DNA from 3 places in the Streptomyces sp. SAS_281 genome. Region 2 is predicted to be linked to each of the others. Evidence: riboswitches for the same ligand, from Rfam matches in the RefSeq annotation. Region 2 holds a riboswitch; each other region holds the start of a gene.

What was found. Region 2 has a riboswitch for cyclic di-AMP ahead of ACN6LM_RS27705 (transglycosylase SLT domain-containing protein). Riboswitches for the same ligand answer to the same signal wherever they lie in the genome.
Positions count from the first base shown of each region.
Region 1: another riboswitch for cyclic di-AMP. It lies ahead of ACN6LM_RS13175 (NlpC/P60 family protein); the one in region 2 lies ahead of ACN6LM_RS27705 (transglycosylase SLT domain-containing protein).
Region 3: another riboswitch for cyclic di-AMP. It lies ahead of ACN6LM_RS25870 (transglycosylase family protein); the one in region 2 lies ahead of ACN6LM_RS27705 (transglycosylase SLT domain-containing protein).

Region 1 covers NZ_JBMNDO010000028.1:1,407-9,005, reverse strand. Annotated here, with positions in the region: gene ACN6LM_RS13205 (PspC domain-containing protein) at 1-252, opposite strand, end outside; gene ACN6LM_RS13200 (PspC domain-containing protein) at 439-1,737, shown strand; gene ACN6LM_RS13195 (LuxR C-terminal-related transcriptional regulator) at 1,721-2,425, shown strand; gene ACN6LM_RS13190 (GNAT family N-acetyltransferase) at 2,422-3,189, opposite strand; gene ACN6LM_RS13185 (NlpC/P60 family protein) at 3,232-4,281, opposite strand; gene ACN6LM_RS13180 (hypothetical protein) at 4,591-4,944, shown strand; gene ACN6LM_RS13175 (NlpC/P60 family protein) at 5,000-6,172, opposite strand; cyclic di-AMP (ydaO/yuaA leader) riboswitch at 6,171-6,321, opposite strand; gene pcrA (DNA helicase PcrA) at 6,483-7,599, shown strand, end outside.
Region 2 covers NZ_JBMNDO010000090.1:16,846-24,444, reverse strand. Annotated here, with positions in the region: gene ACN6LM_RS27720 (SpoIIE family protein phosphatase) at 1-324, opposite strand, end outside; gene ACN6LM_RS27715 (antitoxin) at 465-650, opposite strand; gene ACN6LM_RS27710 (FG-GAP repeat protein) at 735-2,255, opposite strand; gene ACN6LM_RS27705 (transglycosylase SLT domain-containing protein) at 2,474-3,340, opposite strand; cyclic di-AMP (ydaO/yuaA leader) riboswitch at 3,344-3,528, opposite strand; gene ACN6LM_RS27700 (2,3-dihydro-2,3-dihydroxybenzoate dehydrogenase) at 3,951-4,808, shown strand; gene ACN6LM_RS27695 ((2,3-dihydroxybenzoyl)adenylate synthase) at 4,855-6,513, shown strand; gene ACN6LM_RS27690 (isochorismatase family protein) at 6,547-7,179, shown strand; gene ACN6LM_RS27685 (MarR family winged helix-turn-helix transcriptional regulator) at 7,191-7,599, opposite strand, start outside.
Region 3 covers NZ_JBMNDO010000079.1:15,159-22,757, reverse strand. Annotated here, with positions in the region: gene ACN6LM_RS25890 (SurA N-terminal domain-containing protein) at 1-450, shown strand, start outside; gene ACN6LM_RS25885 (nucleoside triphosphate pyrophosphohydrolase) at 484-1,458, shown strand; gene ACN6LM_RS25880 (cytochrome P450 family protein) at 1,468-2,814, shown strand; gene ACN6LM_RS25875 (transglycosylase family protein) at 2,921-3,988, shown strand; cyclic di-AMP (ydaO/yuaA leader) riboswitch at 4,274-4,441, shown strand; gene ACN6LM_RS25870 (transglycosylase family protein) at 4,446-5,162, shown strand; gene eno (phosphopyruvate hydratase) at 5,462-6,742, shown strand; gene ACN6LM_RS25860 (FtsB family cell division protein) at 6,835-7,305, shown strand; gene ACN6LM_RS25855 (DUF501 domain-containing protein) at 7,376-7,599, shown strand, end outside.

The sequences.
Region 1 (7,599 bases), on a different contig from region 2:
CGCCTCGTTCTCGTCCTCGCCCTCCGCCGGGATCAGCAGCCAGGCGAAGCCGTAGAAGATCAGCCCGAAGCCACCGGTCACCGAGAGCACCCCGAGCACGATCCGGAAGATCACCGGATCGACGTCGCAGTACCGGCCCATACCGCCGCACACCCCCGCCACCACCTTGTGCCGCGGGCTGCGGTGCAGGCGCGGAGCGGGCTCGGGAGTCGGCGGTGCGGCGCCGGGCGGCGCGTCCTGGGGAACGGTCATGGCTCCATGGTGACGGCCCCCGGGCCCCACCGGCACCCGCCCCGACCCTGGCCGGTCCCTGATATTGCCCCGCCGGCCTCTCAGGGATGCCGGGCCCCGCCCCGCCCCCGCGTCCCAGCCGTCTCAGGGTCGAACTGGGGGCCGACCCTGATGTCCTCACCCGCGCGGGCATGTGACGATCGGACCATGCCAGCCGCCACCACCCGAGCCGCAAGCTCCCACGCCGCCGACCCGGAGGAGCCCCCGCTGCGCAAGCTGTACCGCAGCGCCGACGGCCGGCTCCTGGGCGGAGTGGCGCGCGGACTCGCCGGACACCTCGGACTCCCGGTCGCCTGGCTCCGGTTCGTCTTCCTCGGCCTGTTCTTCGCGGACGGCCTCGGCGCCCTGCTGTACGCGGTGTTCTGGATCGTGGTCCCGCTCGGCGTCGGCGGCGTGGACGGACCCAGATCCGTCTTCGAGACCGCCCCCGACGGCACCCGCCGCCTCCGCAAACCCGACAGGGGCCAGGTCTTCGCCCTCATCGCGCTGCTCGTCGGGGCCGTCATCTTCGTCGGCAACGTCGACATGGGCAGCAAGGCCGACCGCTACATCTGGCCGAGCCTCCTCATCGGCGCCGGCTCCGTCCTGGTGTGGCGCCAGGCCGACAACGCCCGCCGCGCCCGCTGGATGGAGGTCGGCCGCCGCCGCCGCGTCCTGCAAGTGGCCCGCGCCCTGGCCGGAGTCGCCCTCGTCGGCCTGGGACTCGCCGTCTTCATGGTCGTACGCGGCTCCGCCGCCCAGCTCGGCAACGTCATCACCGCCGCCATCGCCGTGCTCACCGGCATCGCCCTCCTCGCCGGCCCCTACCTCGTCCGCCTGACCCAGGACCTCTCCGAGGAACGCCTCATGCGCATCCGGGCCCAGGAGCGCGCCGAGGTCGCCGCCCACGTCCACGACTCCGTGCTGCACACCCTCACCCTGATCCAGCGCAACGCCGACGACGCCGGCGAGGTCCGCCGGCTGGCCCGCTCCCAGGAACGCGAGCTGCGCAACTGGCTGTACAACCCCGAGGGCACCGGCAAGGACGAGGACGACGAGCCGGAGACGCTGGCCGAGGCCGTCAAACGGGCGGCCGCCGAGGTCGAGGACAAGCACGGTGTCCCGCTGGAGGTCGTCGTCGTCGGCGACTGCCCGCTGGACGAGAAGCTGGCCGCACAGATGCAGGCCGCACGCGAGGCGATGGTCAACGCCGCCAAGTACGGTGGCGAGGGCGGTGCCGTCCAGGTCTACGCGGAGGTCGAGGGCCGCACGGTCTTCGTCTCCGTGCGCGACCGGGGCCCGGGATTCGACCTGGACTCCGTACCGGGGGACAGAATGGGCGTACGAGAATCGATCATCGGCCGGATGCAGCGCAACGGCGGTACGGCCCGGCTGCGTTCGGTGCCCGGCGGGGGCACCGAGGTCGAGCTTGAGATGGAGAGGACGAGCGATGAACGGGACCAGTGAGGCGACCGGGGGCCGGGAGAACCCGGAGCGCCGGGTACGAGTCGTGCTCGTCGACGACCACCGGATGTTCCGCACCGGCGTACAGGCCGAGATCGGCCGCACCGAGGAGACCGGCGTCGAGGTCGTCGGCGAGGCGGCCGACGTCGACCAGGCGGTCACCGTCATCACGGCGACCCGCCCCGAGGTCGTCCTCCTCGACGTCCACCTCCCCGGCGGCGGCGGCGTCGAGGTGCTCCGCCGCTGCGCGCCCCTGATGGGCGCCGCCGAGGACCCGGTGCGCTTCCTCGCGCTCTCCGTGTCGGACGCCGCCGAGGACGTCATCGGCGTCATCCGGGGCGGCGCCCGGGGCTACGTCACCAAGACGATCACCGGCACCGACCTGGTCGACTCGGTCTTCCGGGTCCAGGACGGCGACGCGGTCTTCTCGCCCCGCCTGGCCGGCTTCGTCCTCGACGCCTTCGCCTCCACGGACGCACCCCCGGTCGACGAGGACCTGGACCGCCTGACCCAGCGCGAGCGCGAGGTCCTGCGGCTGATCGCCCGGGGCTACGCGTACAAGGAGATCGCGAAGCAGCTGTTCATCTCGGTGAAGACGGTCGAGTCCCACGTCTCGGCGGTGCTCCGCAAGCTCCAGCTCTCCAACCGCCACGAACTCACCCGCTGGGCGACGGCGCGACGGCTGGTCTAGAGCATGTCCGGGTCGAGCGAGATGTTCAGCTTCTCGCCGACCCGGCGGTAGCCGATCGACGCGTAGATCCGCTCCACGTCGGCGTCGCCCGGCTCCAGCCACACCACCCGGCAGCCCCGCTCGAACGCGGTGCGGGTCAGGTGCGCGGAGAGCGCGGCGCCGATGCCCCGGCGGCGGAACTCCGCGCCGACCGCCAGACCCGCCAGCTCGCTGAGGCCGTCCACCGGGACCGAGCAGCCGCCCGCGCCGGCCGGGGTGCCGTCCACCGTCGCGAGTGCGGCGACCCCGCCGCCCGCCGCCGCGTTGCGCAGCCACTCCGCCGTGCCGTCCTCGGGCTCGCCCTCGCCGCCGTAGCCCAGGTGCTGGACGAGCGCGGCGGCCGCGAACTCCGCCTCGCTGGCGGGCTCGGCCACGACCAGGTCCGCGACCGGCTTCGGCTGCACCAGGCCGCCGGGGGCGCAGGCGAGGATCGGGGCGCGGTTCTCGACGGTGAACCCGGCGGCGAGCAGCGCCGGTTCGACGGCGGGTGCCCAGCCGGGCAGGAACTCCAGGCGGGGCATCCGGTCCCGCTCGCGGAACGCCGCTATGAGCGCGTCGAGTTCACCGGGCGTCGGTTCGGCGCCCTGGTCCGGGATCGCGTAGTTGGCGTACTTCAGCGACCAGTTCGGGTTGTAGCGGATCACGAACGGCCCGACGCGGACATGGTCCGGGGAGCGCAGCGTGAGCGTGCGGGCATGGGTCTGGACGTCGGCGTCCATCGGCATGTTCGGGTGTCCTTCGGGGCGTCGGGGACAAGAGGCCGGAGCCTATGCCACCCGGGTGGCCCCCGCGAAGGGCATTTCGTCAATGGGCGCGACCCGGACCGGGGCCCCGGGGCGGGGCGCGTGGATCATCCGGCCGTTCCCGATGTACAGGCCGACATGGCTGACGCCCGAGTAGAAGAACACCAGGTCCCCGGGGGCCAGCTGGGAGCGCGGGATGCGCTGCCCGGCGTTGATCTGGGTGTACGTGGTCCGGGGCAGCGAGACCCCGGCGGCGCGCCAGGCGGCCTGGGTGAGCCCGGAGCAGTCGAAGGAGTGGGGCCCGGTCGCGCCCCACACGTACGGCTTGCCCAGCGCGCTGTACGCGAAGGCGACCGCCTGGGCGGCACGGGCGTTGGGCGCGGCGACGGCACCGCGCGGTGCGCTCCGGTCCGCGTGACCGGTGCCGCGCCCGGTCTCGGAGGCGTCGTAGGCGGTGCGCTCGGCCGGGGTGAGGCGGGCGAGCAGACGGCGGGCCTCGGCCAGCTTGGCGCGGACGGTCGCCCGGTGCTCCTTCAGGGCGGCCTGCCGGGCGGCCAGCTCGGTGAGCTTCCCGGCCGCCTCGGCGCGTACCTGGGCGATCTCCGCGACCTGGCGGCGCACCGAGCGCACCTCGGCGGCCCGGCGCTCGCCGGCCTGCTCCGCGTAGGTGGCGCGGCGCAGGTACTGGTCGGGGTCGGAGGAGAGCGCCAGCTGCACGGAGGGGTCGATCCCGGCGGAGCGGTACTGCGCGGCGGCGTACGCGCCGAGCACGTCGCGGGCGCTGTTGAGGCGGGCGGTCCTGCGGGCGGCCTCGTCGCGCAGGGCGTCGACCGACTTGGCGGCGGCGGTCGCCTCGGACTTCGCGCCGTTGTACTTCTCGGTGGCGACCTCCGCCTCCCGGTACAGCCGGTCCACCTGGGCCTTGACCTGCCGTGCGGTGGGCGCGGGGTCCGCGTGCGCGGCTCCCGGCAGCACGGCGGCCGTCGCGGCTCCGGCGACGGCGAGGGTCGCCGCGGCGGTTCGGGCCGCGGAGGCGGTGGTGAGGCGCTGCCTGGGTTTGCGATGCGCTGCCACGGGGGCGGGCGTCCTTCCGTGCGACGGCCCGGCGGGGTGTACCGGCGGGGTTCCTCCGGTGGCCGGCGAGGAGGGTCCTGGTCCGCGGCCACCGGGAAGGGACGCTAATCCGAGGTCACGGGAAGGTGTCGTTATGACTGCTATTGCCCGCTCTTGGCGTGGCATTGTCGCCGGATGGCCGTCTTTGAAACATGAATGACCGGAAAAAGGGTCACAGAATCAGGCAAAAAGTGCATTCATCATTCAAGCGGCCCGTAGGCCCCACCCTGCCCGGAGCGATCCGGCGGGAGGGCTCTAGGGTGCGGAACCATGCGCGTACTCATCGATTTCGTCGTCGCCCTGCACATCATCGGCATCGCCGCCCTGCTCGGCGGCTTCCTCGGTCAGATGAAGGCGATGAAGGCCGGCACCGCCCGCTTCGTCCCCGGCATGCTGCACGGCGCGCTGACCATGCTCGTCACCGGCATCGCCCTGGTCGGCCTGGACCAGGCCGACGACCACCCCGTGAACAACGTCAAGATCGGGATCAAGCTGCTGTTCCTGGTCGTGATCCTGGGGCTCGTCTACGTCAAGCGGGACGAGGAGAAGGTCGAGAAGGGGTTCTTCGCGGCGGTCGGCGCGCTGACCCTGGCGAACATCTTCATCGCCACGCTCTGGACCTGAGCGGCGGCGGTACGCGGGAGGGCCGGCCCGCGCGCGGGCCGCCCCTCCTCCCCGGTCAGGCGGGGCGGACACTCCCGTAGATCGGCATGTAGTAGATCGACTCCTCGCGCACGTTCGCCCCGGGCTTCGGCGCGTGGATCATCATCCCGTCGCCCTTGTAGATCCCGACGTGGCTGATGTCGTCGTAGAAGAACACCAGGTCACCGGGTTGCAGGTCGGCCGTGGCGACTCGCGTGCCGACGTTCACCTGGTCCCAGGTGGTGCGCGGGATGTCGACGCCCGCCGCCTTCCAGGCCGCCTGCGTCAGCCCCGAGCAGTCGTACGAGGCGGGGCCGGTCGCCCCCCAGACGTACGGCTTGCCGATCTGGGCGCGGGCGAACGCGAGGACCTTCTCCGCCTTCGTGGACGCGCTGGTGCCGGAGCCGGTGCCGGTGCCGGAGCCGGTGCCGGCGGTGGAACCCGAGCCCGTCTCCGTACCGCTCCCGCCCGACTCCTCGGCCTTCCGCTCGGCCTCCTTCCTGGCGGCGGCCTGCTTCTTCGCCAGCTCCGCCGCCTTCCGCTTCGCCTCCGCCTCTTTCTTGCGTTCCAGCTCCGCCAGGCGCGCCTTCTCCTCGGCGGTCAGCTTCGACAGCAGCGTCCGGGCCTCGGTCAGCTTCGTCTGGACGTTCTGCTTGCTGGTGCGCAGCGCGGCCTGCGACTCGGTCAGCGTCTCCAGGCTCTCCACGGCCGTGGCGCGCTGCTCGGACGCCTTCGTCTGCTGCGTACGGAACTCCGTGACCGCCTGCTGCTGGCGCTCGGCCATGCGGTCCATGAGGTGGGTCTGGTCGAAGAACGACTGCGGGTCGTCGGCCAGGAAGAAGGTGGCGGTCGGCGCGAGGCCGCCGTTGCGGTACTGGGCGGCGGCGTAGTTGCCCAGCGTCCTGCGGGCGGCGTTCAGCTTCTCGGTGCGCTTGGCCACGTCGTCGAGCAGCGTGTCGACCTTGGACTTCTGCTTGTCCGTGGCCTCCTTGGCCTGGTTGTACTTCTGGGTCGCGTTGCCGGCCTGCCGGTAGAGGTCGTCCACCTTCTGCTGGACTTCCTCGATGCTCGGCTTCGGCGTGGGCGCGGCCATCGCGCTCTGCGAGGACAGCAGGGTCACCGAGGCCAGCGCGGCCGAGGTCAGCCCGACGGCGGGGACGGTGGAGCGCACCCGGGTGCGCGGTTTGCGATGCGACGCCAAGGCCGGCATCTCCTTCCGTGGACCGCCTACCGGGTTAGCTGTCGGGTTCGGGCGGAACGGAAGGCTGCCCTACGGTCCGGTGGGGAAGGACCGATTCACCCCGGTACTGCGTGTGGGTCCCCGGTTCCGGGCGGGCCCGGATTCGGCGTGGCGGCCCGCTCGGCGTGGGTCGCCTCTGGGGGTACGGGCCGTCCGAACGTGCACGCTAGCCAACGCATGGGGCCGCTGTGAAGGTTGGTGTTCGATATGCCCGATACATTTCCGTGACCTTTTCGGAGCGGGGCCGGGTGTCAGTCGGGCGCCTTAGACTCGGACAGCGATGAGCAGCCTCTTTGACGACAGTTTCCTGGCCGGCCTCCAGCAGGAGGAGGACGCGCCCCCGCCGCCCCCCGAGGACTCCGCACCCGAAGCGGTGCCGGAGGACCTGTTCGCGGGCGTGTTCGACGGGCCCCCGCCGCCCCGTGACGCGTACTACCGCGACGGCGCGCACCGCCCCGTCATCGACCCGGAGGCGCTGCTCGACGGGCTGAACACCGAGCAGCGCGCCGCCGTCGTGCACGCCGGGTCGCCCCTGCTCATCGTCGCCGGCGCCGGGTCCGGCAAGACCAGGGTGCTCACCCACCGCATCGCCCACCTGCTGGCCGAGCGGGGCGTCCACCCCGGCCAGATCCTGGCGATCACCTTCACCAACAAGGCCGCGGGCGAGATGAAGGAGCGCGTCGAGCAGCTGGTCGGGCCCCGGGCCAACGCGATGTGGGTCATGACCTTCCACAGCGCCTGCGTCCGCATCCTGCGCCGCGAGTCGAAGAAGCTCGGCTTCACCTCCTCGTTCTCGATCTACGACGCGGCCGACTCCAAGCGGCTCATGGCCCTGGTCTGCCGCGACCTGGAGCTGGACCCGAAGCGCTACCCGCCGAAGTCCTTCACCGCCAAGGTCTCCAACCTCAAGAACGAGCTCATCGACGAGGAGACCTTCGCGGGCCAGGCGTCCGACGGCTTCGAGAAGACGCTCGCCCAGGCGTACGCGATGTACCAGGCCCGGCTGCGCGAGGCCAACGCGCTGGACTTCGACGACATCATCATGACGACGGTCCACCTGCTCCAGGCGTTCCCCGACGTCGCCGAGCACTACCGCCGCCGCTTCCGGCACGTCCTCGTGGACGAGTACCAGGACACCAACCACGCCCAGTACACGCTGGTACGCGAGCTGGTCGGCCCGGCCGGCCCCGAGAACGCCCCCGCCGAGCTGTGCGTCGTGGGTGACGCGGACCAGTCGATCTACGCCTTCCGGGGCGCGACCATCCGCAACATCCTCCAGTTCGAGGAGGACTACCCGGACGCGACGACGATCCTTCTCGAGCAGAACTACCGCTCCACCCAGACGATCCTGTCCGCCGCCAACGCGGTCATCGAGCGCAACGAGAGCCGCCGCCCCA
Region 2 (7,599 bases):
GGCGTCCTCCGCGTCGGAGAGGTAGACCGGGCTGCCGGTGCGGAACGCCTCGGCGACGGGGAACGGCCGGTTCACGTGCATCCGCCACCAGGGGCGGAACAGGGGGCCGGGGAGCCCGGCGAGGACGGCCAGCCGGAGCAGGCCGGGGGTGCGGGAGGGGAGATAGACCCCGCCGGCCCGGCCGCCGACCGCCTCGATGGCGTTCACGACGGACTGGGCGAGCACCAGGGACAGGTCGTCCGGCGCCCGGCCGTCCTCCGGTCTCCCGGGCGGGCCGTCGCCGGGGCCGAACGGCAGCCGAGCGGCCGCGCCGTGCCAGGTCACACAGTCAGGATGCCCCCGGGCGGCGGGGGCGGCACGTCGGAGGCGCGCCCGCTCCGCGCGGCCGGCGGGGTGCGACGCGCGGGAGCGGTGGACACCCACGGGTGTGGTGTCCACCGCTCCCTCACGATCCGTGCGGGCGCTTAGCGGCCCTCGTCCGGCGGCCGGTCGCCGAGCTGGCCGTTCATCTTCTGCTGGGCCGAGTCGACCTGACCGCCGTACTTGCCGCCGGTCTTCTTGTCGACGAAGTCGCCGCCCTTCTCGACTCCCTGGCGGGCCTGGTCCGGATGCCCCTTGATCATGTCCTTGATCTTGTCGAGCATGCCCATGACTGACCTCCTAGAGACGCTGACCGTTCCAGCATCCACGCCCGGCCACGCCCTCGCATTCCGGGACGGGCGGGCACGGCGGCCCTACTGGTCGATCGCCTCGCCGAGGTGGGCCTTCGTCCGGGGGGCGCCGAGCGATCCGCCGTCGAAGGTCCACGACCCGGTGGCGCTCACACCGCCGGCTCCGGAGGGGAGCACCCAGACGACCCCGTTGCCCCCGTCCTCGCCCGGAGCGGCGGCGAGCAGGTCGGAGCGCCCGTCGCCATCGGGGTCGGTCAGGCGGACCTGGGCACCCCAGGCGTCGTACGCCTCGGTCACCCCGGGCACCTCCCCGGAGTCCTGGTTCCAGGAGCGTGCGCCGGCCGTCGTCAGACCGTCGGACGCGCCGCGCAGCAGCCATACGGCCCCCGACTCGATGCGCGACATGTCCGCGCCCGGTGCTCCGACGTCCTCGCCGGGCGCGCCGATGGCCACGTCCGCGCAGCCGTCGCCGTCGGTGTCGCCCACGGACAGGCCGGTGCCCCAGCCGTCGCCCTGCTCGGAGACGCCGGGGACGCCCAGGGAGTCCTGGGACCACCAGAGGGGCTCGGTGCCGGGGCCGGAGGCACCGACGACCGGGCCGTCACCGGCACTGCCGTAGTAGACGCCGACCACGCCGTCCTCCGGCGCGTCGCCGCTGGTGCCGTCGGAGCGGTACGGGTCACCCGTGACCAGGTCGTCGTAGCCGTCGCTGTTGATGTCCCCGGTGGCGACGGCGGGGCCGCCGCGCAGGGAGCGCTCGAAGCGGAGCCCCTGCACCTGGCCGGAGAAGTAGGCGGACCAGCCCTGCCCGCGGGCGGCGCCCGCGCTCGTCCCGGAGACGACGAGGTCGTCGAGGCCGTTGCCGTCGTAGTCACCCGTGGTCAGCGACTTCGGGGCGATCTCGTGTCCGGGTTCGGCGGGGATCACGTCCTCGCGCTGGGCGGGGGCCAGGGGCGCGGCGCCCGTCTTCAGCAGGGCCGGTTCGTAGCGGAAGAGCATGAGGTCGTACCGGTCGGTCACGGCCAGTTCGTCGCCAGGCGTGTCGGGGCTGAAGTGGGCCGCCGCGAGCGCGCTGCCGAATCGCGCCGACGCGCGGGGCTCGGCGGCCTGGAGCCAGTCGCTGTCGGCCCCGGTGAGCCCTTGCGGCGACCCCCACAGCACGACGGCGCCACCCGCGTCCCCCACGGGCTCGATGTCCTCCCCCGGTACGCCGACGATCGCGTCGTCGTAGCCGTCGCCGTTCAGGTCGCCCGTGGCCAGGGACGCTCCGAAGGAGTCACCGGCCTCGGCGGCGCCGCGCACCCCGGGGGTGTTCTGGCTGAAGACGGCGGACGGACTGGTGCCCAGGCCGTGCGCGGAGCCGTACTGCACGGTCGTGAACCCGGCACCCGGCTTGGCGTCGATGCTCCCGCCGGGCGCGCCGGTGAGCACGTCCTCGTGGCCGTCGCCGTTGAAGTCGCTGTGGCGGTCGTTCGCGTGCGTGGCGCCGGAGGTGCCGGCCCAGGCGGTGGGCGCGGCGAGGGCCGCACCCGTCAGCAGGAGCATCGAGGCCGCGAGGACGGCGGCCGAACGGTACGTACGCACGGATGGCTCCTTGGATCAAGGATGGCCGGGCGAGTCCGGGGGGTGCCGGGAAGAGCCCGCTGTCTTCCCGGGCGCCCTGTTCGACACCTCTTGCGCCACAAGGGTTGTACGGCTTTTCCGCGACAGGGCGGTACGGCGCGCGAAAGGGGTGGAAAGGAGCGTTTCCGCTTCTTTCCACCCCTGCTCACGCCCTGCCCCGAGCACGGGGCCGGTGTGGATCAGTACGCGCCGAAGACGTTGTCCATCGAGCCGTACGTGGCGGCGGCGTAGTTGCACGCGGCCGTGATGTTGGCGACCGGGTCGTAGATGTCCATCGACGTCCCGGGCACGTGGTAGGCGTCGAAGGTGGGCTGGATCACCTGGAGCAGGCCCTTGGAGGGCGTGCCGTTGACGGCGTTGATGTCCCAGTTGTTGATCGCCATCGGGTTGCCCGAGGACTCGCGCATGATGTTGCGGTAGATGCCGTCGTAGCTGCCGGGAATGCCCTGCTCGGCCATGATGGCGAGGGATTCCTTGATCCAGCCGTCGAGGTCGTCGGTGTACGCGACGGCCGCCTGGGTCTCGGCGGGCTTCTCGGCCGCGACCGGGACGACGGTGCGCTCGGAGCGGTCCGCGCGGTCGGCACTCTCGGCCCGGGGGGCGGTGTCGCCGTTCTTCTCGGCGGTCTCCGCCTTGAATTCGCTCTTCTCCGCAGCCTTCGGGGCGACGGCCGCGGACGTGGCACCGATGGTGAGCTTCAGGCCCGGGTGAATGAGGTCGGGGTTGCTGCCGACAGCACCGCGGTTGTCCTTGTACAGCCGCTCCCAGCCGCCGCTGAGGGAATGCCCCTGGGCGATCTTGTAAAGCGAATCGCCGGACACCACGGAATAGGTGGTGGACGCGGCCTTGCGCACGGCAATTTCCTTGCCGGCGACGGAAGTCGGGGCCGCGGCCTTTTCGGCGACGACGGTCTTGGCGGGGGCGGCGGAGGCCGATCCGGCCGCGATCAGGGGGAGCGCGAGAACGGCTCCGCCCGCGCTGACGGCGATGAAACCGCGGGTCAGGGACGCGGACTTGGCACGACGGTGCTTACCCGTGAAGGGCATGGCGTATTTCCTCTCCGTCGCCTGCGAGGTGAGCTGTCGGGTTCGGACTGGAGATGTCCGGTCGCGCATGGCGACTTCACCCCTAGCCGCTCCGGATTCCGGACCGGCGGCAAACCTGGGTCCCCCGCTCCTGCCGTACGTGAGTGGTCGGGTTCCCGGACGGCGGCAGGATTCGGCGTTCCATCCGGATTGATGACGGGACCGTAAGCGAGAAACGACGGCCGGAACAAGCCCGGAATTGCTGATCACAATTGTTTTGCAAGATCAATCAAAGGAAATGCTCATGATCGCCCGCGCCGGGGGAAGTCAAATTTCTTGGCACGACTGGGAACCGGGAGATCGGATCCTGCGTCAGAAACGGCCGACGTGACGCTGCCCACTGGACGCACAATGTGCATGTTCGTCCGTTTTGACTGCATTTGACAGCATCAAAACCGCCCCGATCGCCCTCAATTGACCTTTTGCCTATATCAGCACAAAAGGTGCATCGCACTCCGCACTGGCGGCCCAGTCGCCGGTTCCGGCCCCCTCGCTCGCATGATCGCCCTATGGTTAGCCTTACCTAAGTGTTGACGTTCCCCGTTCGCCGTCACAGGGAGATCCCAGGACCATGGCGCCGCATTCCGCCTCTTCTTCCCGCCGTCCCCTCGCCGCCCCCGCCGCCCCTGCCGCCCCCGCCGAACGGGAACTCACCGGCCGGCTGGCCCTCGTGACGGGAGCCGGACGCGGCATCGGCGAGGCGGTCGTGCGGGCCCTCGTCGCGCGCGGCTGCCGGGTCCTGGCGACCGACGCGGCCCCGGCGGGGGTCGACGCCCTCGCCCGGGAGCACGACGGGGACGTCGTCGCCCGGGCGCTGGACGTCACGGACGCGGCGGCCGTCGAGGCCCTGGTCGCCGAGGTCGAGGACTCGCTCGGCACCCTCGACATCACGGTCAACGTCGCCGGGATACTGCGCTGTTCACCGGTCACCGAGCTGACCGACGAGGACTGGCGGGCGACGTTCGCCGTCAACACCGACGGGGTGTTCCACGTCTCGCGGTCCGTCGGGCGCCGGATGGCGGACCGGGGCGCGGGCAGCATCGTCACCGTCGCGTCCAACGCCGCCGGCATCCCCCGTACGACCATGGCGGCGTACGCCGCGTCGAAGGCGGCGGCCGTCATGTTCACCAAGTGCCTCGGTCTGGAGCTGGCCCCCCGGGGCGTCCGCTGCAACACCGTCTCGCCCGGCTCCACGCTCACCGACATGCAGCGCGGGATGTGGCCCGCCGGTGAGGCCCACGACGAGGGGCCGGCCGCGCAGCGCGTCATAGCCGGCGACCTGGCGAGCTACCGCACGGGCATCCCGCTCGGCCGGATCGCCGAACCCGCCGACGTCGCCGAGGCGGTCGCCTTCCTCGTGTCCGACCGGGCCCGCCACATCACCCTGCACGACCTGTACGTCGACGGCGGCGCCACCCTGCGCGCCTGACCCGACCGCCCGGCACCCCGCAAACGCCCCCAGGAGTCCTGGAACGATGACCGCCTCACCGTACGAAGACGCCCCGACCTGGCCCGCCGAGTTCGCCGCCCGTTACCGCGCGGCCGGGCACTGGCGCGGCGAGACCTTCACGAGCATGCTGCGCGAACGGGCCGAGGCCCACGGCGACCGCGTCGCGCTGATCGACCCCGCACCCGAGCGCCGCGCGTGGACGTACCGGGAGCTGGACGAGCGCGCGGCCCGGCTGGCGGCAGGCTTCCGGGCGCGCGGGATAGCCAGGGGCGACCGGGTCGTCGTCCAGCTGCCCAACATCGCGGAGTTCGCCGTCGTCGTCTTCGCCCTCTTCCGCATCGGCGCGCTCCCCGTGTACGCGCTGCCCGCCCACCGCGAGACGGAGATCGGCTACTTCTGCTCCTTCGCCGAGGCCGTCGCCTACGTCATCCCGGACGGGCACGCCGGCTACGACCACCGCGCGCTGGCCACCGCCGTACGGGAGCAGGTGCCCACCCTGAAGCACGTGTTCGTCGTCGGCGACCCGGGCGAGCACACCGCCCTGTCCGACGTGCCGTGCGACGCGGCCGGGGAGCCGGAGGACGGGCCCGAGCCGCACGACCTGGCCTTCCTCCAGCTGTCCGGCGGCACCACGGGCGTGCCCAAGCTCATCCCCCGTACGCACGACGACTACATCTACTCGCTGCGCGGCTCCAACGAGATCTGCGGCGTCGACGCGGACACCCGCTTCCTGGTGGTCCTGCCCGCCGCGCACAACTTCCCGATGAGCTCGCCCGGCTGGCTCGGCACGCTGTACGCGGGCGGCACCGTCGTCCTCTGCCCGCGCCCCGATCCGGCCACGGCGTTCCCGGTCATCGAACGGGAGCGCGTCACCATGACGGGCATGGTCCCGCCGCTCGCCCTGGTGTGGACGGACGCGGCCGCTTCGGCGGAGCAGGACCTGTCGAGCCTGGAGCTGATCCTCGTCGGCGGCGCCAAGTACAGCGAGACGGCGGCCCGGCGCCTCGAACCGGCGCTCGGCTGCCGGCTCATGCAGGTCTTCGGGATGGCCGAGGGGCTCGTCAACTACACCCGGCTGGACGACGACTACGAGACGATCGTCGGTACCCAGGGCCGGCCGATCTCCGAGGACGACGAGATCCGGATCGTGGACGACGCCGGACAGGAGGTCCCCGACGGCCGGTTCGGGCATCTGCTGACGCGGGGTCCGTACACGATCCGGGGCTACTGGCGCGCCCCCGAACACAACAGGTCCGCGTTCACCGAGGACGGGTTCTACCGCACGGGCGACATCGTGCGCCGCACCCCGAGCGGCCATCTGGTCGTGGAAGGGCGGGCGAAGGACCAGATCAACCGGGGCGGCGAGAAGATCGCGCCCGAGGAGGTCGAGAACATCATCCTCGCCCACCCGTCGGTGCACGACGTGTCGGTGGTCGGTGTCGCCGACCCGTATCTCGGTGAACGCACCCTGGCGTACGTCATTCTGCGCGAGGGCGCCGAACCGCCCGGGGCGCTCGCCGTGAAGCGGCATGTGCGCGCCCACGGCATCGCCGCGTACAAGGTGCCCGACCTCGTCGAATTCGTGGACGTCTTCCCGCAGACGGGCATCGGCAAGATCAGCAAGAAGGGCCTGCGGACCGATGCGGCCCCCGCCTCCGCGTCAACTCCCCCCGCACAGAACTGAGACCGCTCCGCGCGGCACCGAAAGGCTGCTCCCATGGCACTTCCCGCCATCGCCCCCTATCCCCTTCCCGTCGCCGACGAGCTCCCGGCGAACCGGGTCGGCTGGACCGTCGACCCGGAGCGCGCCGTGCTGCTCGTCCACGACCTCCAGAACCACTTCCTGCGTGCGTACCGCCCGGGCGAGGAGCCGCTGACCGGCATGCTCGCGAACACCGCCCGTGTGATGGAGACCGCCCGCCGCGCCGGAATCCCGGTGGTGCACTCGGCGCAGCGCGGCGGCCAGAGCGCCGAGGAGCGCGGTCTCCAGCTGGACTTCTGGGGCCCGGGGATGGCGGACGACCCGGAGGCGCTGGCCGCACCGGCCGAGGTGGCGCCCGCGCCGGGCGACACGGTGCTCACCAAGTGGAAGTACAGCGCCTTCGTCCGCACCGAGCTGGAATCCCTCATCCGCGACGACGGCCGCGACCAGCTGGTGATCACCGGTGTGTACGCGCACATCGGCGTGCTGATGAGCGCCGCCGACGCATGGATGCGCGACATCCAGGCGTTCGTGGTGGCCGACGCGGTCGCGGACTTCTCGCGCGAGGACCACGACATGGCGCTGCGCTGGGCGGCGGGCCGCTGCGCGGTCGTGACGACGACGGACGCGCTGCTGAAGGAGATCTGAGGGCCCGTACCTCACGTCCGGGGGGCCGCCGCGGCCTCGGGCGTGAGGTGCAGGGCGAGCACGTCCAACGCCGCGCCGATCCTGCGCAACGTCTCCGGATCGTCGGTACCCAGCGCTGCGCTCAACGCGTCGTCGATCCGGGCGGTCCGCACCTCGGCCACCCGCTCGGACACCTCCGTGGCCGTACGGATCAACTGCCGCCTGCCATCGGCCGGATCGGGTGCGGACACGAACGAGCCGGTCTCCTTCAGCCTGGCCACGGCGCCCGAGACCTGGCTCTGCGGCAGGCCCGTGCGTGCGGCGATCTCGCTCACCGAGGTGCCCTGGTGCCCCAGGACGTCGCTCAGTACGACCAGGGCCGCCCGGGTGCCTCCGCGCTGCGCGGCGCCGGCCGGGTCCGACGGCTCCGGGAGCGCCTGC
Region 3 (7,599 bases), on a different contig from region 2:
CAGTCCGGCCAGCTCGCCCGCGCCAAGCTGCACGGGCTGATCCTGGACCGCGTCCTCGACCGGGCCGCGGCGGACGCGGGCGTCACGGTGAGCCGCGCGGAGATCCAGCAGATGCGCACGTCGGCCGTCGCGCAGTACCACGGCGAGAAGGGGCTCCAGCAGGCCGTCCTCCAGGAGCGCTGGCTCGCCCCGGGCCAGATCGACGCCTTCCTGCGCGAGCAGATCCAGATCACGAAGCTCGGCCAGGCCCTCGGCGCCGACCCGTCCACGCCCGAGGGCACCAAGGCCATCGGCGACGCGCTCACCAAGGCGTCCAAGGCGCTGAACGTCGACGTCAACCCCCGCTACGGCACCTGGGACAACCAGCAGATCCAGCTGGCCGACTACAAGGCCCCGTGGATCTCCCAGGTCACCAAGCCCGCCCAGGCGGCCGCCGAGGCCGGGGCCTGAGCCTCCTCCGACGGCCGGGGTAGATTCGGTGGTGTGAACGCTGAAGACCCCGGCCGCATCGTCCTGCTCACCGTCAGCCACCGGGTCGCGCCCGGACTGCTGTCCTGGCCCGCCTGGCAGGCGCTGCACGGCGCCGACGAGGTGCGCTGCGGCGAGCCGGAGCAGCCGCAGCTGCCGTATCTGAGCGAGGCCGGCGTCACCGTCACCCCGGGCGTGCCCGACGCATCGGAGCTCGTGGACGCCTGCGCGGGCGGCCGGACCGTGGTCGTGCTCACCGGCGGCGCGGGCAACCAGCCGCTCACCGACGGCCTGGCCCGGCTGGCCGGCTCCGGCCGGGTGCGGATGCCCGATCTGGAACTGCTGCCCGGCGCGTACGACCTGCCGGGTGCCCGGCTCCTCGACCTCGTCCAGGTCATGGACCGCATCCGCGTCGAGTGCCCGTGGACCTCGCAGAAGACCCACAAGGGCCTCGCCAAGTACGCCATCGAGGAGGCGTACGAGCTGGTCGAGGCGATCGAGGACGGCGACCGCGAGGAGCTGCGCGAGGAGCTGGGGGACGTACTGCTCCAGGTCGTCTTCCACGCGCGCATCGCGGAGGAAGGCATTCCGGGAAGCGGTGAGGAGCCGTTCTCCGTGGACGACGTGGCCGGCACGCTCATCGAGAAGCTGATCCACCGCCACCCCCACGTCTTCGGCGACGAGACCGCCGAGACCCCGGAGGACGTCCACGCGCACTGGCTGCGCACCAAGGCGATCGAGAAGCAGCGTGCATCGGTGACCGACGGGGTACCGATCGGCCAGCCCGGCCTCGCGCTCGCCGCGAAGCTCGCGAGCCGGGTCCGTACCGCCGGACTCGACGTGCCGCTCCCCGAGGGCGACGACATCGGCTACCGCCTCCTCGCCCTCGCCGTGCGGGCCCAGGAGGAGGGCGTCGACCCGGAGGCCGCGCTGCGCGCCGCGGGACGCGCGTACCGGGACGCGATCCGGACGGCGGAGGCCACCGGATAACGTCGGGGAGTGAACGACAGCCCCGCCGACCGCCCCGCCGAAGCCGCGTCCGTACCCGCCGGCTGCCCCGCCCACGCCTCTTCCGCCGCCGTGCCGCCCGCGCCCGAGCTCTTCACGTGGGAGTTCGCGACCGACCCGTACCCCGCGTACGCCTGGCTGCGCGAGCACAGTCCCGTGCACCGCACCACGCTGCCCAGCGGGGTCGAGGCATGGCTCGTCACCCGGTACGCGGACGCCCGGCAGGCGCTCGCCGACTCCCGGCTGTCCAAGAACCCGGCGCACCACGCCGAGCCCGCGCACGCCAAGGGGAAGACCGGCATCCCCGGGGAGCGCAAGGCCGAGCTGATGACGCACCTGCTCAACATCGACCCGCCCGACCACACCCGGCTGCGCCGCCTGGTCTCCAAGGCGTTCACGCCCCGGCGCATCGCGCAGTTCGCGCCCCGGGTGCAGGAGCTGACGGACCGGCTCATCGACGGGTTCGTGGAGAGGGGGGAGGCCGACCTGATCCACGAGTTCGCCTTCCCGCTCCCCATCTACGCGATCTGCGACCTGCTCGGCGTGCCCCGTGAGGACCAGGACGACTTCCGGGACTGGGCGGGCATGATGATCCGGCACGGTGGCGGGCCGCGCGGCGGGGTCGCCCGGTCCGTGAAGAAGATGCGGGCCTATCTGCTCGAACTGATCCACCGCAAGCGCGAGGACCTGGGCGACGATCTGATCTCGGGGCTGATCAGGGCGAGCGACCACGGCGAGCACCTGACCGAGAACGAGGCCGCGGCGATGGCCTTCATCCTGCTCTTCGCCGGTTTCGAGACAACCGTGAACCTGATCGGCAACGGCGTCCACACCCTGTTGAACCACCCCGCCGAGCGTGAGCGGCTGCAACGCTCGCTGGCGGCGGGCGACACCGGACTGCTGGCCACGGGGATCGAGGAACTGCTGCGCCACGACGGCCCGGTGGAACTCGCCACCTGGCGGTTCGCCACCGAGTCGCTGACCATCGGAGGGCAGCGCGTGAAGGAGGGCGAGCCGGTGCTCGTGGTGCTCGCGGCGGCCGACCGGGACCCCGAGCGGTTCGCCGGACCGGACACACTGGACCTGTCGCGGAGCGACAACCAACACCTCGGCTACGGCCACGGCATTCATTACTGTCTGGGAGCGCCGCTCGCCCGGCTGGAGGGACAGGCCGCGCTCGCGACTCTGCTGACACGCCTTCCCGACCTGCGACTTGCGGGAGAATCAGCCGATTTGCGATGGCGTGGCGGGCTCATCATGCGCGGATTGCGCACCCTGCCGGTGCGGTTCACGCCGGGGGAGCGCGCCGAGGAAAGTGACACCCTGTCAACTCTGTGACTTTCACGTGATCTGCGCTGCATCGACTTGTGACTCACGTTCGAGTTTCGCTAGGTTCACCGTTCGACTCACCAGTCGCTTGTCAGTCACACGGAAGGCATCTCCCATGGGCTCCGCGAACGGCAGACACCGCCGCCCTCGTCAGGCACCCGCCATCGTGGTCGCCGCAGGCGTCACGGGCTCGGCCATCGCCATCCCGCTGCTCGGCGCGGCGAGCGCGCACGCCGCGGACACCGGGACCTGGGACCGGGTGGCCGACTGCGAGAGCGGCGGGATGTGGAGCGCCGACCTCGGCAACGGCTCCTACGGCGGTCTCCAGTTCACGCCGGAGCTGTGGAAGGCGTACGGCGGTGAGGCGTACGCCGAGCGCGCCGACCTCGCCAGCCGCTCGCAGCAGATCGCGGTCGCCGAGCGCGTGCTGGCCGCCAAGGGCCCCACGGCGTGGCCCAGCTGTGCGGTGATCTCCGGGCTCACCAAGAGCGCGGGCAAGGCGGACGTGGACCCGGGCGACGAGAACGCGGACGAGCCTGCCCGGAGCGCCGACGCGGGCCTGGACGCCGGTCTCGGCACCGACCCGGTGGACGACGCGTCCTCGGGCTCGTCGGCCACCCCCTCGGGCGAGGCGTCCGGCGCGGCCGCCACGGGCAAGGAGGCCGCCAGGAGCTCCGGCAAGCACGCGGGCCGGAGCGCCGAGGAGAGCGGCAAGGGCGAGGCGTCCGCCTCCCCGTCGGCCGACCCCTCCGGCACCCCGTCCGCCGACCCGTCCGCCCCGGGCGACCCGACGGCCACGCCCCCGGCCGACCCCTCCGCGGACCCGTCCGGCAGTGCGACGGACGACGCGCGGGCGAAGGGCGGCAAGCACCGGGGCGCCCCAGCCGCCGACGAGGCCGGAGGGACGGCCGAGGGGCGCGACGAGGGCCGGCACGCCTCGCGAGGTGACGGCGACGCACGCGACAGCGCCGCGGGGCCGGCTGACGGCACGTACACCGTACGGCCGGGCGACAACCTCTGGGCGATCGCCGACGCGCAGGACCTGCCCGGCGGCTGGCCCGGGCTGTACGAGGCGAACAAGGGCGAGGTGGGCTCCGACCCGGACCTCATCCTGCCCGGCCAGAACCTCGATCTGGGCCTGGATGACGCGGGCCCGGACAAGGCCGCCGAGAACGCCGGATGAGCCGTTAGAGGCCCTTGTGCTTTGGGTGGTTTAAGAGGCCCATGTCCCACTTTTGACCGAGTGAGACATGGGTCTCTTTGCGTGAACTGATGCTTCTTGTCCGGGAGGTCCCGCCGCATCCGCTCCGACCTGCGTAAACAGGGGTTGATGGGATGCTCTTACGGGATGATTATCCGGTATGTCCTTCTTTGAATATGACCGTTGGGTGTGATTACGGTCGTAACCGCTCGCACCGCGGGCCCCGTCGACCGTCACGCCGAATCCTGCCGTCGGTCGAAGGGAACAGACGCGAAAGCGCCGTAGGCAGGAGCGGGGGACCCAGGTAGGCGCTGGGCCTGATCGTCGGGAGACGTACAGGACCGGCTAGGGGTGAAGTCGCGCCAGGGGCGCGGCCGGGCAACTCACTTGGCCCGAACCCGACAGCTCACCTCGCAGGCGTCGGTGAGGAGAAGACTCGATGCTGCTCAACCGCAAGGGCAACAAGCACCGCCGCCCCTCCAAGGCCGTCCGTGTCGCCACGCTCGCCGGTGTCGCCGGTGCCGCCGTCGCCGTGCCGCTGATGGGCGCCACCAACGCCTCCGCCGCCTCCGTCGCCACGTGGGACGCCGTCGCCCAGTGCGAGTCCGGCGGCAACTGGTCGATCAACACCGGCAACGGCTACTACGGCGGCCTGCAGTTCTCCCAGTCCAGCTGGGCCGCCGCCGGCGGTACGCAGTACGCGGCCCGCGCCGACCTGGCCACCAAGGCCCAGCAGATCGCCACCGCCGAGAAGCTCCTCGACATGCAGGGCCCGGGTGCCTGGTCCTGCGCCGGCGCCGGCAACCTGACCAACGACGGTGTCGACCCGGGCGTCGACGCCGGTTCCGGTGCCGCCAAGCAGGAGGCCGCCCCCAAGCAGGAGGCCGCCCCGAAGAAGGCCGAGCGCAGCGAGGCTCCGGCCACCAACCGCTCCGACCGCTCGGACGCCCCGAAGAAGACGGTCACCACCCCCACCGGCAAGAAGGTCGCCAAGGGTGACGGCGAGTACAAGGTCGTCACCGGTGACACGCTGAGCAGGATCGCCGCCGACCACCACGTCAAGGGTGGCTGGGAGCAGCTCTTCAAGCTGAACAAGGACATCGTCCAGGACGCCGACCTGATCTACCCGGGCCAGCAGCTCCACCTGACGAAGTAACCGCGATCCCTCCTCGCTGATCGCTCGGACCGCCCCGGCCCGGCACGCACTCTCCCCCCGTGTGTGCCGGGCCGGGGCACGCCGGTTCCGGTGCCGGACGGTCCCTGTGATCGTTCAACTGTTGTAGTTACCGGCCGGTAATTATTTGGCCGTTCGCCCCGGTATGCCTGCCCTTGGGTCCTTTTTCGTCCCAGGGGACGGGCGGTCGGCCGACGCAGACGGCCGGGCCGGTTAGGCTCTTGTGGCAAGGCCAAAGCGACCCTGCACAACCAGCGTCATATCCCAGAAGGAGATGCCTCGTGCCGTCCATCGACGTCGTCGTAGCCCGGGAAATCCTCGACTCCCGGGGCAACCCCACGGTCGAGGTCGAGGTCGGCCTCGACGACGGCAGCACCGGTCGTGCTGCTGTTCCGTCCGGCGCCTCCACCGGCGCGTTCGAGGCCATTGAGCTTCGTGACGGCGACCCCAACCGCTACCAGGGCAAGGGCGTCGAGAAGGCCGTCCTCGCCGTGATCGAGCAGATCGGCCCGGAGCTCGTCGGCTACGACGCCACCGAGCAGCGCCTCATCGACCAGGCGATGTTCGACCTGGACGCCACGGAGAACAAGGGCTCGCTCGGCGCCAACGCCATCCTCGGCGTCTCCCTCGCCGTCGCCCACGCCGCCTCCGAGGCCAGCGACCTCCCGCTGTTCCGCTACCTCGGCGGCCCGAACGCGCACCTGCTGCCCGTTCCGATGATGAACATCCTGAACGGCGGCTCGCACGCCGACTCCAACGTGGACATCCAGGAGTTCATGATCGCGCCCATCGGCGCCGAGTCCTTCTCCGAGGCGCTGCGCTGGGGCGCCGAGGTCTACCACACGCTGAAGAAGGTCCTGAAGACCAAGGGCCTCTCCACCGGCCTCGGCGACGAGGGCGGCTTCGCGCCGAACCTGGAGTCCAACCGCGCCGCCCTCGACCTCATCATCGAGGCCATCAAGGAGGCCGGTTACGCCCCGGGCAAGGACATCGCGCTCGCGCTCGACGTCGCCGCCTCGGAGTTCTACAAGGACGGCTCGTACGAGTTCGAGGGCAAGTCCCGCTCGGCCGCCGAGATGACCGAGTACTACGAGGAGCTCGTCTCCGCGTACCCGCTGGTCTCCATCGAGGACCCGCTGTACGAGGACGACTGGGCCGGCTGGAAGGTCATCACCGACAAGCTGGGCGCCAAGGTCCAGATCGTCGGCGACGACCTCTTCGTCACCAACCCGGAGCGTCTGGCCCGCGGCATCGAGGAGGGCTCCGCCAACGCCCTGCTCGTCAAGGTCAACCAGATCGGTTCGCTGACCGAGACCCTGGACGCCGTCGAGCTGGCCCAGCGCAACGGCTTCAAGTGCATGATGTCGCACCGCTCCGGCGAGACCGAGGACGTCACCATCGCCGACCTCGCGGTCGCCGTGAACTGCGGTCAGATCAAGACCGGCGCCCCGGCCCGCTCGGACCGCGTCGCCAAGTACAACCAGCTGCTGCGCATCGAGGAGATCCTCGACGACGCCGCGGTGTACGCGGGCCGCTCGGCGTTCCCGCGCTTCAAGGGCTGACGCCCCCCGCGGGTATCCCCCGCCTCCGTCCGTCCCCGCACCCGGTCACGTACCGTGTGCGGGGACGGACGTCGTAATGGGGAGGCGGGAACATGGCCGTGAAGGACCGGGACCGGTTCTCCACCGCGACCCGGCTGCGGCTGCTCGGTGAGCAGACCGCCGCCCGCGTCTACCGGTCCCAGAACCGGCGTCAGGCCCGCCGCTCCCGGCTCACCGGCCGGGCCGCCTTCCTGGCCCTGGTCGTCTGCTCCCTGGTCGTCGCCCTCGCCTACCCGATGCGGCAGTACGTGTCGCAGCGCGACGAGATCGCCGACCAGCGCAGGCAGGCTCGGGAGGCCGAGGCGCGCACCGAGGAGCTGCGGGACCAGAAGGCCCGGCTCCAGGACGACGCGTACATCAAGCGGCTGGCCCGCGAGCACCTGCACTACGTTCTTCCCGGGGAGACCGGCTACACCGTGGTCGACCCCGACGCGGTCAAGGAGCGCAACGGGAAGCCGGCCGAGACGGACCGGCCCTGGCACTCCAACCTGTGGGACGGCGTGGACAGCGCCGACCGCGGCTGACGGCCGTCCCCACCCCCGTACCTCTGCAGAACCCGCGGTTCGAGCAGTCCGATCAGCACCCTAGGCAGGCATGGAAACGCCCCCTCCCCAGACCGAGCCCACCGTCCCCACCGAGGCGGACATCGCCGCGTTCCGGCAGCAGCTGGGCCGCCCGCCGCGCGGACTGCGCGCCATCGCGCACCGCTGTCCGTGCGGCAACCCGGACGTGGTCGAGACGCAGCCCCGGCTGGAGGACGGCACGCCGTTCCCGACGACGTACTACCTGACGTGCCCGCGCGCCGCCTCCGCGATCGG